DNA from 3 places in the Lysinibacillus sp. RC79 genome. Region 3 is predicted to be linked to each of the others. Evidence: predicted binding sites of a transcription regulator. Region 3 holds the regulator's gene; each other region holds the start of a gene.

The links. The regulator Rex, encoded in region 3, represses fermentation and respiration genes when NADH is low (regulators of the CRP and FNR family bind a similar motif). The targets are predictions, from matches to a motif close to TTGTGAAATATTTCACAA.
Region 1: ABH968_RS19015 (cytochrome ubiquinol oxidase subunit I) is a predicted target of Rex. The motif match lies at 1,678-1,695, and genes of this name have one in related genera.
Region 2: yeiL (transcriptional regulator YeiL) is a predicted target of Rex. The motif match lies at 2,388-2,405, and genes of this name have one in related genera.

What each region holds. Positions count from the first base shown of each region.
Region 1 covers NZ_JBGCCD010000023.1:40,973-45,569, reverse strand. The annotation lists gene ABH968_RS19025 (thioredoxin family protein) at 1-520, shown strand, start outside; gene ABH968_RS19020 (diacylglycerol kinase) at 654-1,568, shown strand; gene ABH968_RS19015 (cytochrome ubiquinol oxidase subunit I) at 1,946-3,292, shown strand; gene ABH968_RS19010 (cytochrome d ubiquinol oxidase subunit II) at 3,289-4,314, shown strand; gene cydS (cytochrome bd oxidase small subunit CydS family protein) at 4,328-4,450, shown strand.
Region 2 covers NZ_JBGCCD010000009.1:184,737-189,333, forward strand. The annotation lists gene ABH968_RS11625 (diaminopimelate dehydrogenase) at 1-894, opposite strand, end outside; gene ABH968_RS11630 (hypothetical protein) at 1,404-1,694, shown strand; gene yeiL (transcriptional regulator YeiL) at 1,700-2,362, opposite strand; gene ABH968_RS11640 (MFS transporter) at 2,465-3,616, shown strand; gene ABH968_RS11645 (oxalate decarboxylase family bicupin) at 3,675-4,597, opposite strand, start outside.
Region 3 covers NZ_JBGCCD010000054.1:4,725-9,321, forward strand. The annotation lists gene ABH968_RS27170 (ABC transporter ATP-binding protein) at 229-2,178, opposite strand; gene ABH968_RS27175 (redox-sensing transcriptional repressor Rex) at 2,404-3,039, shown strand; gene ABH968_RS27180 (twin-arginine translocase TatA/TatE family subunit) at 3,327-3,512, shown strand; gene tatC (twin-arginine translocase subunit TatC) at 3,530-4,351, shown strand; gene ABH968_RS27190 (CPBP family intramembrane glutamic endopeptidase) at 4,456-4,597, opposite strand, start outside.

The DNA.
Region 1 (4,597 bases), on a different contig from region 3:
TCAACAATATATGGATAATATGACGACGTTAAAAGAGGAGAGCTTCCGTATTTATGATGGCTTCGAAGTGCCGCTAAACGATGGTTTTATCGAACTGCTGAAGGACAAGCATCTAAAAATTTTAACAATTACTGAGGACTGGTGCGGGGACGCAATGTTAAACAATCCAGTTATTCGCCGAGTTGCAGAGGCAGCAGGTATAGAAATGCGCGCAGTACTTCGTGATGCTGATACAGATTTAATTGATCGCTATTTAACAAATGGTGGCCGTGCAATTCCGGTTTATATTTTATTAGATGATGCTGGTCAGGTTGTTGGAAAATGGGGTCCACGTGCACCAGAATTACAGGAACTAGTAGTGAGTAAACGAGCTACTTTACCTGATAAAGAAGATCCTACATTTGAAGATGCACAAAAAGCGCTATATGCTGAAATTCGTGAAGAGAATATTACGAATAAATCATATTGGACATTTGTTTATGAGGATTTTAAAAAGCAAGTAACAGCTGCATTACAATAATTTAAAATTATAAGGCTGCATGTCAGAGAATGAGGACGAGCCTTTCTTTTGTTAATTATTGGAAGCTTGATGCAACATTTAAACGAATAATTCGTTGAAAGAAATAGAATCTTATGAAGCAGGAAGGTATGTTATGAAACGAGCAAGAATCATTTATAATCCTACATCTGGGCGTGAAGTGTTTAAAAAGCATCTACCAGAAGTACTGGCAAAATTAGAGGTAGCAGGCTATGAGACATCTTGTCACGCAACAACCTGTGAAGGCGATGCAACCATTGCAGCAAAGGATGCAGTAGAACGTGGCTTTGATATAATCATTGCAGTTGGTGGAGATGGCACATTAAATGAAGTTGTTTCAGGTGTTAGTCCATTTGAGAACCGCCCGAAAGTAGGGTTAATTCCGATGGGCACAACGAATGACTTTGCCCGTGCCGTGCATATTCCCCGAAATATTGAAGCTGCCGTTGATATCATTATTAAAGGTGAAACGTTGCCGGTAGATGTTGGTTTATTAAATGGGGAACGCTATTTCATCAATATTGCCGCTGGCGGACGTATTACAGAGTTAACTTATGAAGTGCCAAGTAAAATGAAAACAATGCTAGGACAGCTAGCTTATTACGTAAAAGCAGTCGAAATGATCCCATCGATCAAAGCTTCCCATATGCGTATCGAATATGATGGCGAAGTGTTTGATGGGGATGCCATGATGTTTTTATGTGGCTTAACAAATTCAGTAGGTGGTTTTGAAAAGCTTGCACCTGACGCAAGTATTAATGATGGCTACTTTACTTTATTAGTATTGAAAAAAGTAAGCCTGCCTGAATTTATTCAGCTTGCCGCAATGGCATTAAGAGGCGAGCATTTGAATGATGATCGTGTGATTTATAAAAAGGCAAGTGTCGTAAAAGTATCTACTGAAGATGAAATACATTTAAACTTAGATGGTGAGTATGGTGGAGATGCACCTGCTACATTTGAAAACTTAAAGCGCCATATTGAAATTTTTGTTCCACTAGCAGATATTCGTGAGGAAGACCGTATGTAATGAACATTAAAACAGGGCTCTACTCAATTTAGGAGGGAGCCCTGTTCATTAGTGGTTGAAATTGGCAAAAAAACCTATATATAGATATAAAAAATTCTAATAATTGGTATTGTGAATGAATTAAGAAAAATGTTTGGCAAATGTGCGTATATTACTTGAACAAAATTTGAAACCTTTATAATAGGCCGAAATTCCGGTCCATTATAAAGGTTTTTTTCGTTGCAATAGTGGAAAATGGGGGTAGAGATAAGGGAAAGGAAGTGTTGCCTTTGTATAAGTCACAGGAAAGAAAGCTCATTTGGCTAAGCTTTGGTGTTGGAATTATCATGCTACTTTCCATACTTGGAAGAATATTTGGAGGTTAGGGGGGCAATGAAATGGTGAATGAATCAGCAGTCTTTTGGAGTAGAGCATTAACGGAGCTAACCTTATCGTTCCATATTATTTATGCAACGATTGGTGTGGGTGTCCCATTAATGATTATGATTGCGCAATGGACTGGGTATAAAAAGAACGATGAGCACTATATTTTAATGGCAAGACGTTGGGCACGAGGTTTTGTCATTACAGTTGCAGTCGGAGTTGTAACAGGGACAGCAATTGGCTTACAGTTGTCTTTACTATGGCCGAATTTTATGCAGCTTGCCGGCCAAACAATTGCATTACCACTTTTTATGGAAACGTTTGCATTTTTCTTTGAAGCCATCTTCCTAGGCATCTACTTATATACTTGGGATCGCTTCGATAGTCAGAAAAAGCATATGCTACTATTAATTCCGGTTGCTGTCGGTGCATCGATGTCAGCTGTGTTTATAACAATTGTCAATGCGTTTATGAATGCGCCACAAGGATTTGACATTGTGGACGGCCAGCTTGTGAATATTCAACCTTTTTTAGCCATGTTTAATCCAGCGATGCCGACAAAGGTAGCGCATGTTCTCGTTACAGCCTACATGACGTCCGCATTTGTGTTAGCATCTATTGCAGGATACCGTCTACTTAGAGGTTCTAAGCATGTATACCATAAAAAATCCTTATACCTACTTATGAAGATTGGTCTGATTTTCTCCATTGCATCAGCGATTATTGGAGACTTTTCAGGTAAATATTTAGCAGAATATCAGCCAGAAAAACTAGCTGCAGCTGAGTGGCATTTTGAAACGGGGGATAAAGCTTCCCTTATACTATTCGGTGTATTAAATGGTGAAGAAGTAAAATATGCTATTAAAGTACCTTATGCTTTGAGCGTTTTAGCACATAATAATCCAAATGCAGAGGTAATTGGCTTAGATCAATTTGCTAAAGAAGATCGACCACCGCTGTATATTCATTACCTCTTTGATCTCATGGTGATGATTGGCATGTTCATGGCATTCGTTTCACTGCTTTACGTAACCGGGAAAGCACGTGATTGGCAGTTTATTCATAGACGTTGGTTTAGATGGATTGTTGTTGCAGGTGGACCACTTTCCATTATTGCAATTGAAGCAGGATGGTGGCTAGCTGAAGTTGGACGACAGCCTTGGATCTTATATGGATTAATGCGAACACCAGAAGGGGCCACAACGAGTGACCATGTGGATTTAATGATGCTATTGTTTACCGGCGTATATGCCGTATTAGCAGTAGGCAGTATGGTGGTTTTAATTCGTATGTTCAAAAAGAATCCAATTGAGCGAGAAATAGAAGATCGCCATGCTGAAAAAGGCGGTGACATCTTATGACATTAGAGATTTTAGGTATTTCAGTTTTATGGATTTTCCTATTTGGCTATGTCATAGTAGCTTCAATCGATTTTGGTGCAGGCTTTTTTAATGCCTACAGCCTGCTTATCGGAAAAAATCATATTTTAACGAATATTATTAAGCGTTATTTATCACCTGTTTGGGAAGTAACCAATGTCTTTTTAGTATTCTTCTTTGTTGGGATTGTTGGATTTTTCCCACAAACAGCGTTCTATTATGGAACGATTTTACTTGTTCCAGTTAGTATTTCGCTAGTGCTCCTAGCAATACGAGGCTCTTACTATGCGTTTGAATCCTATGGCGCACGTGGACATATCGGTTACACGCTGACGTATGGTGTAGCAGGCTTACTCATTCCAGCCTCACTCTCTGTTGTATTCGCGATTGCTGCTGGTGGCTATGTGGATATTGTTGACGGGCAACCTGTCCTAAACTATTGGACATTGTATACGAGCCCATTTGCTTGGAGTATTGTCGTGTTGAGCATTGCAGCTGTACTTTATATTTCAGCCGTGTTTTTAACTTGGTATGCTCATAAAGCAAAGGATAGAGAAGCCACAAATTTAATGAGAAGATACGCACTTGCTTGGGCGATACCATTAATGGTGAGTGCGCTCGGCATTATGTACGAAATGAAATTTATCAACCCTGAAAGTTACAATCATATGATTAATTTATGGTGGATGTTTGCCATTTCAGCCGTATTATTTATTATTACTGTAGTGTTAATATGGATGCGAAAAAATTACGGTCTTGCGGTAGGATTATTGATTGCCCAATTTGCAGTGGCATTCTTCGCATATGGGATCGCACAATATCCATATTTACTATATCCGTATTTAACAATTTACGATAGCTTTACAAGTACACAGATGGCGATTGCACTCGTCATTGCGTTTATTTTAGGACTGTGTCTACTGATTCCATCACTGTTCTTGTTGTTGAAATTATTCCTCTTCAACAAAAAATATGTGACAGGAAAAGAAGACAATCACGCATAGGAGGGATACAACTATGGCAAGTTTTTTGATTTTTTATGCACCCTTTATAGTCGTCATCCTAGGTGTAGTTGCTGCTTTCTGGTGGGCACCTAGAGATTACCACACAGTGAGGAAAGAGGGAAAGAGTCGCGAATAGCGGCTCTTTTTTCTACTCGTGGGGATGTATTTGTTCGGGTGCTCAGGTAGGCAGGGCAGATCACTTTTTTTGTTTACCTGAGCAGTGTGAGAGCGGATCATATTCTTGGGATACCCAAGCAGTTTGGAGTGAGAGCGGATCACATTC
Region 2 (4,597 bases), on a different contig from region 3:
TCCTGCTTGGTTTAAGCGATGGGCTGCACGTGCAAATGCTACTAGAACACTAGACGTGAAGTTTGGATTACTTTCAAGCTTTAATGAGAATTCAAGAATTTGTTTTTCGCTAGCGCCGCTTTCTCCACTACGAATAACGAATCCACCGTGTGGCATGCCTGTGTGGTTTGCTTTAAATTCTTCTTCAGAAATAAAGTTTACGGTTGTGTCATACTCATCAAAGTAGTTCGGCATCGTCACAATTTCTTGCTCAACTTTTGCAGCATCCGCACCTTCTTCAAGTACAACCCAACATTCACGTGCATGTTTTTCACGTGTTGTCAGCTCAGGATTTTCACCGTTGCGAACACGTTCTACAGCCTCTTGAATTGGCAATGTGTATTGTACTGCATTTTTAACACCTTCAATGCGACGCACAGCATCTGAGTGTCCTTGACTTAAACCGTCTCCCCAGAAAGTATAAGTTGTGCCTACTGGTAGAACTGATTCCCCGAGTAAACGATTTAATGAGAACAAACCTGGATCCCAGCCAACTGAAATGACTGATACTTTACCAGATTTTTGAGCTACTACATCTACAGCCTCGAAAAACTCAGGAATTTTCGCATGTGTATCAAAGCTGTCAATTGTATTAAACCATTGTGCAAAGTGTGGTCCTTGCTCTGGTAAATCTGTTGCTGAGCCACCACATAAAATCATTACATCAATGTCATTTTGGAATTTTTCAGCATCATCCACTAAATATACGCTTGCATTACTTGCAATGTTTACAGTTGAAGGATCGCGACGTGTGAAAACCGCTACTAATTCCATATCTGGATTTTGGGAAATAGCATACTCTACACCGCGCCCTAAATTTCCATAACCTACAATACCTACTCGAATTGCACTCATTAAAAATTCCTCCTCACGATTACGTGACTATGTGAAGTCCTTCACGTTAAATCTAATTACAATAATACGTTGTGTTAGGAAAATTCACAATAGTTTGAGTACGTGTTTTTCTCTTGAAATTATACAAGTTTTCTATGATTTCTATTCATAAATGGTATGAATACGATTACATTTTACTTAACTTCTTTCAGCGGGTGTAAAACATCCGCTGAAAGAAGTTAAAGCCTCCGGCGGATGTCATGGAAATCGGAAAGGAGTTCAAGAGGATGTTAGCCTAAAATCATCGCATCCATGCGATAACGGCTAACTGACCTGCGTCGGTGCCGCTGCCGCTACGCTTTCGCGCAAAAAACATCTGCAGGCCTAAGCACAAAGCCGATTCCGGACGCAATTATGCCGAGGCATAATTGATTTAGTAACCTTTAAGTTTTCGTTAAAGCCTTGTAAATGAAGACTATTCCGACCGCATGTCTTGTACAATAAAACTAACGACAAAGGGGGCATGTTGAATGAAAAGTAATTGTTATTCACCAAGCACAACATTGGAACAAGGAGAATTACTTGCTTGTCCATTCCAAAATGCACAAAAATCTGCTAAAGCTCACATTGAAGCTGAGGCAAAGCACAGAAGATTTTCACCCAGTAAACACCAATGTATAAGGGTTATCCCTTTTGGCGTTATAGACGAAACCCTAAATATCTCCGTAGAAAACCAACGAGTCGATGAGGTTAACTTCTACCATAGCGGCAAGGAAATCGCACGCTGGTTGATTAAAAAAAGTGAATACAATAAGCTGTAGTTTCCTCACAGTATCTCCTGTGCCAATTCGGAAAGACGCTTTTCATTCATAATGTGATAGCCATTCTTTCTCTTTTCTAAAATTTTTTCTTCACAAAATTGCGCAAGTACATATAATAAATGCCGGTAGGAAACCCCTAAATATTCACAGATTTCAGTATGTTTTTCTTTATAGATACCTTGATCTGACGATAATTGGATAAAAGCAGCAAGTCGATTTTCAAGTGGATACGCTTGATTTTGTGTATATTTTGACGTCATTTTGGTCGCCTTTTCCCCTAAAAACACACAAAGTTTACGTAAAAAAAGTACATCCGTGAGTAACTTTTCTTTGCAAGACTGTGTAATCGAAAAACAAATCGTCTCAGTTACTGTCTGAACCCCCTTCGTATATCTCGCCTCATTAAGTAACTCAATTTCACCCATAAAACGCGGTGCCTCTGGGTATTCGATAAGCGAGACCTTGCCATTTTTATGCGTCATATATATTTTCGCTTTCCCTTCAATCATGTAGTATAGCGTATCCGGAAATGATCCTTCTGTAAAAATCCATTCGCCTTTGTCAAACTTACATACCTCCAGAAATGGATTTATATCGAATGAGAAAAAATCATCAATCGGATATTTATCGAGATAGTATGAACGTTCCTCAGCTGTCAGTATATGCATTATTTTACTCTCTCCTCTTAAAAAAATGTGAGATATCTCACATTATTGTATCGATGAACGTGCTATTATTCAACATAGTTAAATTGGAGGTACGTAAAATTTATGAACAATCAACGTTGGCTTTCCCAAAATTTCTTTGCATTTTTCTTTACATGGGGTATTTTCTTACCTTACTGGACAGGTTGGCTTGTAGATGCCAAACATCTTACTGTCTCACAGGCTAGCGTCGTGATGGGCTGCGGTCTTTTAGCACGAGCAACTTCAAATCTATTTTTCTTCCCGACTCTTGCAAAATATGTGCACAAAAAACGACTCGTTAGTATTCTAGCAATAGGTGCCCTAATCACAACTTTATTTTACTTACTAAGCACGAGCTTTATCTCGCTTCTTATTGTTACCCTTTTATTTAGCATTTTCTATCCAGCACTGCTACCTGCCGTTGAAAGTAGTGCGGCAACGCTCGTACAGCAAGGAAATGTACACTATGGTAAAAGCCGCTCCTATGGTTCCCTTGGCTTTGTCATTGCAGTATTAATCATTAGTATGCTGACAGGTGCATTTGGCAATAACATTATCTTTTGGAGTATGGTGGTCGGCCTGATCGGTATGCTGTTGATGCAGCAAATGGCTACACCAAAAGAGTTACTCGTTGTACCGACAAAAGAACAACGTGCAAAATCATTGTCGATGAAAACATTATGGACTATTAAAGGTTTCCCTATTGTTTTATTAATCGTTATCCTATTGCAAGGCGCACACGCTTCTTATTACAGCTACGGCTATATATATTTAGGTGACTTACATGTCGACCCATTCTACATGGGGATGATTATTAACATCGCCGTAATTTGCGAAATCTTATACTTTATGAAGGCTGATACACTATTTAAAAAATGGCGCTCATCTTCCTTATTACTTTTAGCAGCAAGCGGTTCTTCATTACGTTGGCTACTCATTTACCTATTTCCGAATGTCTGGGTATTTATCGCTTCTCAAACATTACATGCATTTTCTTTTGCTCTCGCGCATTTTGCTTTTATCAGCTATTTAACAAAAACATTGCCGAAGGAGCAAATTCCAAATGCGCAAGGTCTTTACTCTGCATTAGCAATGGGATTAAGTACAGCGATCCTTACATTTTTAGGCGGCTATTTATACGAGATTTCACCTGGACTATCATTTGCAGCAATGCTTGTTTGTACTGTTCCAGCAATCGGTATACTGCTTGCTACTAGAAATAAATATCAATATTAAAAACAAGCAGGTGGGAAAGATAAGATCTTGTATCTTTCCTACCTGCTTTTCTATATGCTCATCTTGGATAATATGAAAATCCAGGATATTTTACAACCGGCCACTTTTCCTTTCTCAATACGTTAAGAAGTTCAGGACCAATATTTAAATTGCTTTGTACTAGCTCAGATGGAGTAAGGGCCATCCATTGATTTAACGAAACATCCTGAAATCTATCACTTTTAAACATTTCAAGGAACCATAATGTCTCAGTACCGGTATTTTCAATGTAATGACCATTTGCAAACGGTACGTATCCCACATCTCCTGCACGATAATCGAATGTTCTAGCCACACCATTTGCTGTAAACACTGTCATACGCCCTTGACCTTGAAGGTAATATTGCCATTCGTCATTATTCGGGTGCCAATGTAGCTCTCTCATAGCACCAGGCTTAATCTCGACAAGCGCTGCTGCGATATTTTTAGAAATAGGAAAGTTTGTCGAATCCACAATTCTAACACTGCCACCAGGAGTTTTAATAGGAGTTTGGGCAAGCAGGCTATGTTTGAAGGTTTGAGGGACTGTACCGTATGGGGATTGTACTTTTTGTGTGTCTAGAGGTACTGGAACCTTATCTTGAAAAATATAGACCTGTTCTTTCGGGATATGATTAAAAGCGCTCATAGGAACGCCAAAATTGGAGGACAGCACATCTTTAGGAGTATGAGCAAACCAATCAGATATTGAAAATGTACTAAGATCTGAAAAATGCCCATCGTCAAACACCAGCAAAAATTCACAGCCATCTTCAAGACCCTGTATCGAATGCGGAATTCCTGGAGGGAAATACCATAAATCCCCTGGTCCTACATCAGCAATAAAGTTACGCCCATTTTGATCGACTGCTGTAATGCGTGCATGACCAAGAAGCATATACGACCATTCGGCCTGTTGATGCCAATGTAGCTCACGTACCCCACCCGGTGTCAGACTCATAT
Region 3 (4,597 bases):
TATATAGTAGCCTATTTTGTACAAAATGATGTGAATAAAATATTTTTGAATTGTGGACAATGTGGAAAAGTCTGTTGATATGTTGGCATTACTAGATTTATAGTGTGTATAAAGTTGTGGGCATTTTTTGTCGAAAAATAGCACTTGACCAATATATATGAAAAATCAAGGCGAGTAAAGTAAAAAGCCATGCGACAAGGCACATGGCTTTACAAGTTTTATCCCACCTCAAGAGGGATGTATAATATTTTCAAGTTCTTCACTTAGCTCAAGCCATTCCATTTCGAATAACTCATACTGTTCCTTAGCAGTTGATAATTCCTCTTGAAGCTGTGTAATTTTTTCGTGGTCTGTAAAAATCTCAGGATCGCAAAGAGCTTCTTCTAAGCGAGCTATTTCAAGATTTACGTGCTGCATTTTCCCCTCTAGTTCTTCAAGCGCGCGTCTAATTTGGCGCTCTCGTTTTTTAGCCTCTTTATCAATTTTAGAGGTAGAGATCTTCTCAGGTACATCAGCTTGTACTTGTGGTTGAGCGGCAGCCTTCATTTGAGCAATTTCTAATAGCTCTTGTTTCTTCTCAAGATAATAATCATAGTCCCCTAAATACTCAAAGGAACCATCGCCAGATAGTTCGATTACTTTAGTAGTAATTCGATTGATGAAATATCGGTCATGCGATACAAATAAGAGCGTTCCAGGATAATCGATCAGTGCGTTTTCCAGTATCTCTTTACTATCTAAGTCTAAGTGATTGGTAGGCTCATCGAGAATTAAGAGATTGGCCTTTTGCATCATTAACTTAGCTAATGCAAGTCTAGCCTTTTCTCCACCAGATAAAGACGACACGATTTTATCTACATCTTCTCCACTGAATAAGAAACGGCCTAGTACCGAGCGAATATCTTTTTCATTCATTAAAGACCATTCATCCCATAGCTCTTTTAGAACACTTTTATTGCTCGATAGCTTTGCTTGCTCTTGATCATAATAACCAATTTGAACATTTGTACCATAGCGAATCTCTCCGGAGAGTGGTGGCAAATCTTTGACGATGGTTTTTAATAAAGTTGATTTACCAACACCATTTGGTCCAACAAGTGCAATGCGGTCTTCTCGGAAAGTGCGTAATGTGACGCCGCTTGATATTTTCTTATCACTATAACCTATAGCTAAATCATCAATAGATAATACATCGTTACCACTTTGACGTTCAATTGTAAAACCGAAGCTTGCTGACTTTTCATCACCCTCAGGGGATTCCAGCCATTCTGTTCGTTCAAGCATTTTACGACGACTTTGTGCCATTTTAGTAGTAGAAGCACGAGCTATGTTTTTTTGAACAAATTCTTCAAGCTTGGCCTTCTCATCTTGCTGTCGTTCATAAAGCTTCAAATCACGCTCATAATTTTTCGCTTTTTCATCTAAATAGGCACTATAATTGCCTGTATATTTTGTGACGCGATGACGAGAGACTTCGTAGACAATGGAAACAACCTGGTCTAAGAAGTAGCGGTCATGGGAAACAATTAGAATAGCCCCTTCGTAGCCTTTTAAATATGATTCCAACCATGAGAGAGTTTCAATATCTAAATGGTTAGTAGGTTCATCGAGTATTAATAGGTCAGGTTTACTTAACAGAAGCTTAGCAAGAGCTAACCGAGTTCGTTGTCCCCCTGATAGTGAGCTAATTGGCTTTTCGTAATCCTCAGGATAAAACTGCATGCCATGAAGCACAGAACGTGTATCAGATTCAAATTGATAGCCACCCGCATCCTTAAAATTATGCTGCAAATGATCGTATTCAGACATTATTTTTGCATATAAAGTAGGATTTTCATAAACAGCTGGGTCGGCCATTTGTTGTTCTAATGATCGGAGTGTTTGTTCTTGGGCAATAAGCGGCTCAAAAATTGTCATCATTTCATCCCAAATCGACAATGTTGAGTTTAATCCAGCATGCTGCTCCAAATATCCAATTTGTATACCTTTAGGGATAATAATATCGCCAGAGTCATATGACATTTGACCAGCAATTATTTTAAGTAAAGTAGACTTACCAGCACCGTTACGACCTACTAATGCAACGCGGTCACGATGTTGAACCTCTAATTTTACGCCACTTAAAATTTCATCTGCAAGGAAGGATTTATATAGTTGATTGACCTGTAAAACAATCATTCTTGACACCTCAATTCTTCCTTAGTGTAATGGATGAGCGATTGGCTTGCAATGTCGATGCTTTACTTATTCCAAGCTGTCATGTAAGATTGAAACGATTTCCCTTTAGTTAGTGGCGTAAAAGCGCCATTAACTAAAGGGAAATCCTCCAGTGAATATTATAAACTTAGAAATTTAAGCAAGTATCATAAATAGAATTTGATACATTTTAAGGAGGAAAAAAGTTTGAAACAAGAATTAAAAATTCCACAAGCCACTACGAAAAGACTTCCTCTTTACTATCGTTTTATTCAAAACTTTGCACAAGAAGGCATGGAACGCATTTCGTCGAAGGAACTGAGTGAAGCGATGAAAATTGATTCTGCAACTATTCGCCGTGATTTTTCTTATTTTGGTGCTCTTGGGAAAAAGGGATATGGCTATGATGTGCAGCATCTCTTGGAATTTTTTAGTCAAACGCTCGATCAACATGAAGCGACAAAAGTAGCGTTAATTGGTGTAGGGAATTTAGGTAGTGCTTTATTAAAATATAATTTTCAAAAAAATCACAATACTCACATCGTTGTGGCATTTGATTCAAAGGCCCCAAAAGAAGGGAAAATGATTAGCAATATTCCTGTTTTTCACCCTGACTTATTGGAAGAAAAGTATGCAGAATATGGAGCGGAGCTTGCAATTTTAACAGTTTCACCACGCTCTGCACAGAAAATGGCAGATAGATTAGCAGCGATGAACGCAAAAGGAATTTTGAACTTTACGCCAGAGCGTATTACTGTACCAGACAAAATGCAACTTTTAACAATTGATTTGTCGGTAGAATTGCAGGCGCTCATTTATTTAATTCGTAATCAGGAAGAGTGATAATTGTACATAATTTAACTTCTTTCAGCGGGTGTCGAAACACCCGCTGAAAGAAGTTAAAGCCTCCGGCGGATGTCACGGAAATCGGAAAGGAGTTCTTTGTGCAAGCACAAAGCCGATTCCGGACGCAATTATGCCGAGGCATAATTGATAGTATAGCTCTCACAGTTTCTGTAAAATAAGTATGAAGTAAAATGCGAGAATGACGAAAAACTTTCACATATAATTAGTTAGCTAAATGGCGAAATATGCGTTAAAATGATGGATATAAAGAGGAGGTGGCTTTAATGGGTGGTATTGGTCCTATGAGCCTCATTATTATCGGAATTGTCGCATTACTAATTTTCGGTCCTAAGAAGTTACCGGAGCTTGGTAAAGCATTTGGTTCAACATTACGTGAATTCAAAAATGCTACTAAAGGATTAGTCGACGAAGATGATGATGATAAGAAAAAGAAAGAACTAGATAAGTAAAGTTAGGATGTTTGAGGATGAATCCAAAAGATCTAACTGTTATTGAGCATATAGAAGAATTAAGAAAACGGCTTTTTATTGTTGCCGTTTTCTTTGTTCTCGCTATGGCTGGCGGCTTTTTTGTTGCGAAGCCGCTTGTTAAATACCTTCAAATTACTGGAGAGTCTTACAATATAACACTTCATGCGTTTGATGTAGTAACACCACTTGCAATTTATATCCAAGTCGTTTTTTTAATAGCATTTATTCTATCTTCGCCGGTATTGATGTACCAATTGTGGGCTTTTATTAGTCCAGGATTAAGGGACGTAGAACGAAAAGCAACTTTAAGCTATATACCGTATTCATTTTTATTATTTTTAGCAGGGTTGTCCTTTTCATATTTTTTACTATTCCCTTATGTCATAAAGTTTATGATGAATTTATCAAATGAATTGGAAATTCAGCAAACGATTGGCATACATGAATATTTTACGTTTTTATTTAAGCTTACAATTCCGTTTGGTTTCCTTTTCCAATTACCGATTGTAGTCCTGTTCTTTTCGCGTATTGGGATTTTATCTCCTGAGTTACTAATTCGTATTCGTAAGTACTCATACTTTGGTTTATTTGTATGTGCTGCTTTAATCGCACCGCCTGAATTAGCTTCGCACTTAATGGTTTCAGTGCCGTTGTTTGTTCTTTATGAAATTAGCATTATGATTTCTCGTATTGGCTATAAAAAATATTTGAAATCAGAGGAAATGCGGATGAAAGAAGAACAAGAGGCTGAGCAAAAACGCCAGATTGAAGAGGCGCTGGAACAGCAGAGACGTCAAATCGAAGAATTGAATCAATAATAATAGAAGCTCGATGCTAATTAGTAGCATCGAGCTTTTTCGTCGTTATTTATAAATTTAATAGTTCAATTAGAAATCAGTGGAGAGAAAACTCTCACTCATTTTTATTGCATTTTTTCTAGTTGTTCAAGAAACTTTTGCAATGGTTCTGCATACAATTGTACAAGTGTCACAAAACCGTTCAGCATGACATGGGCGATAATAGATGTCCAAATGCGTTTTGTTTTGTGATATAAGAAGGCAAAA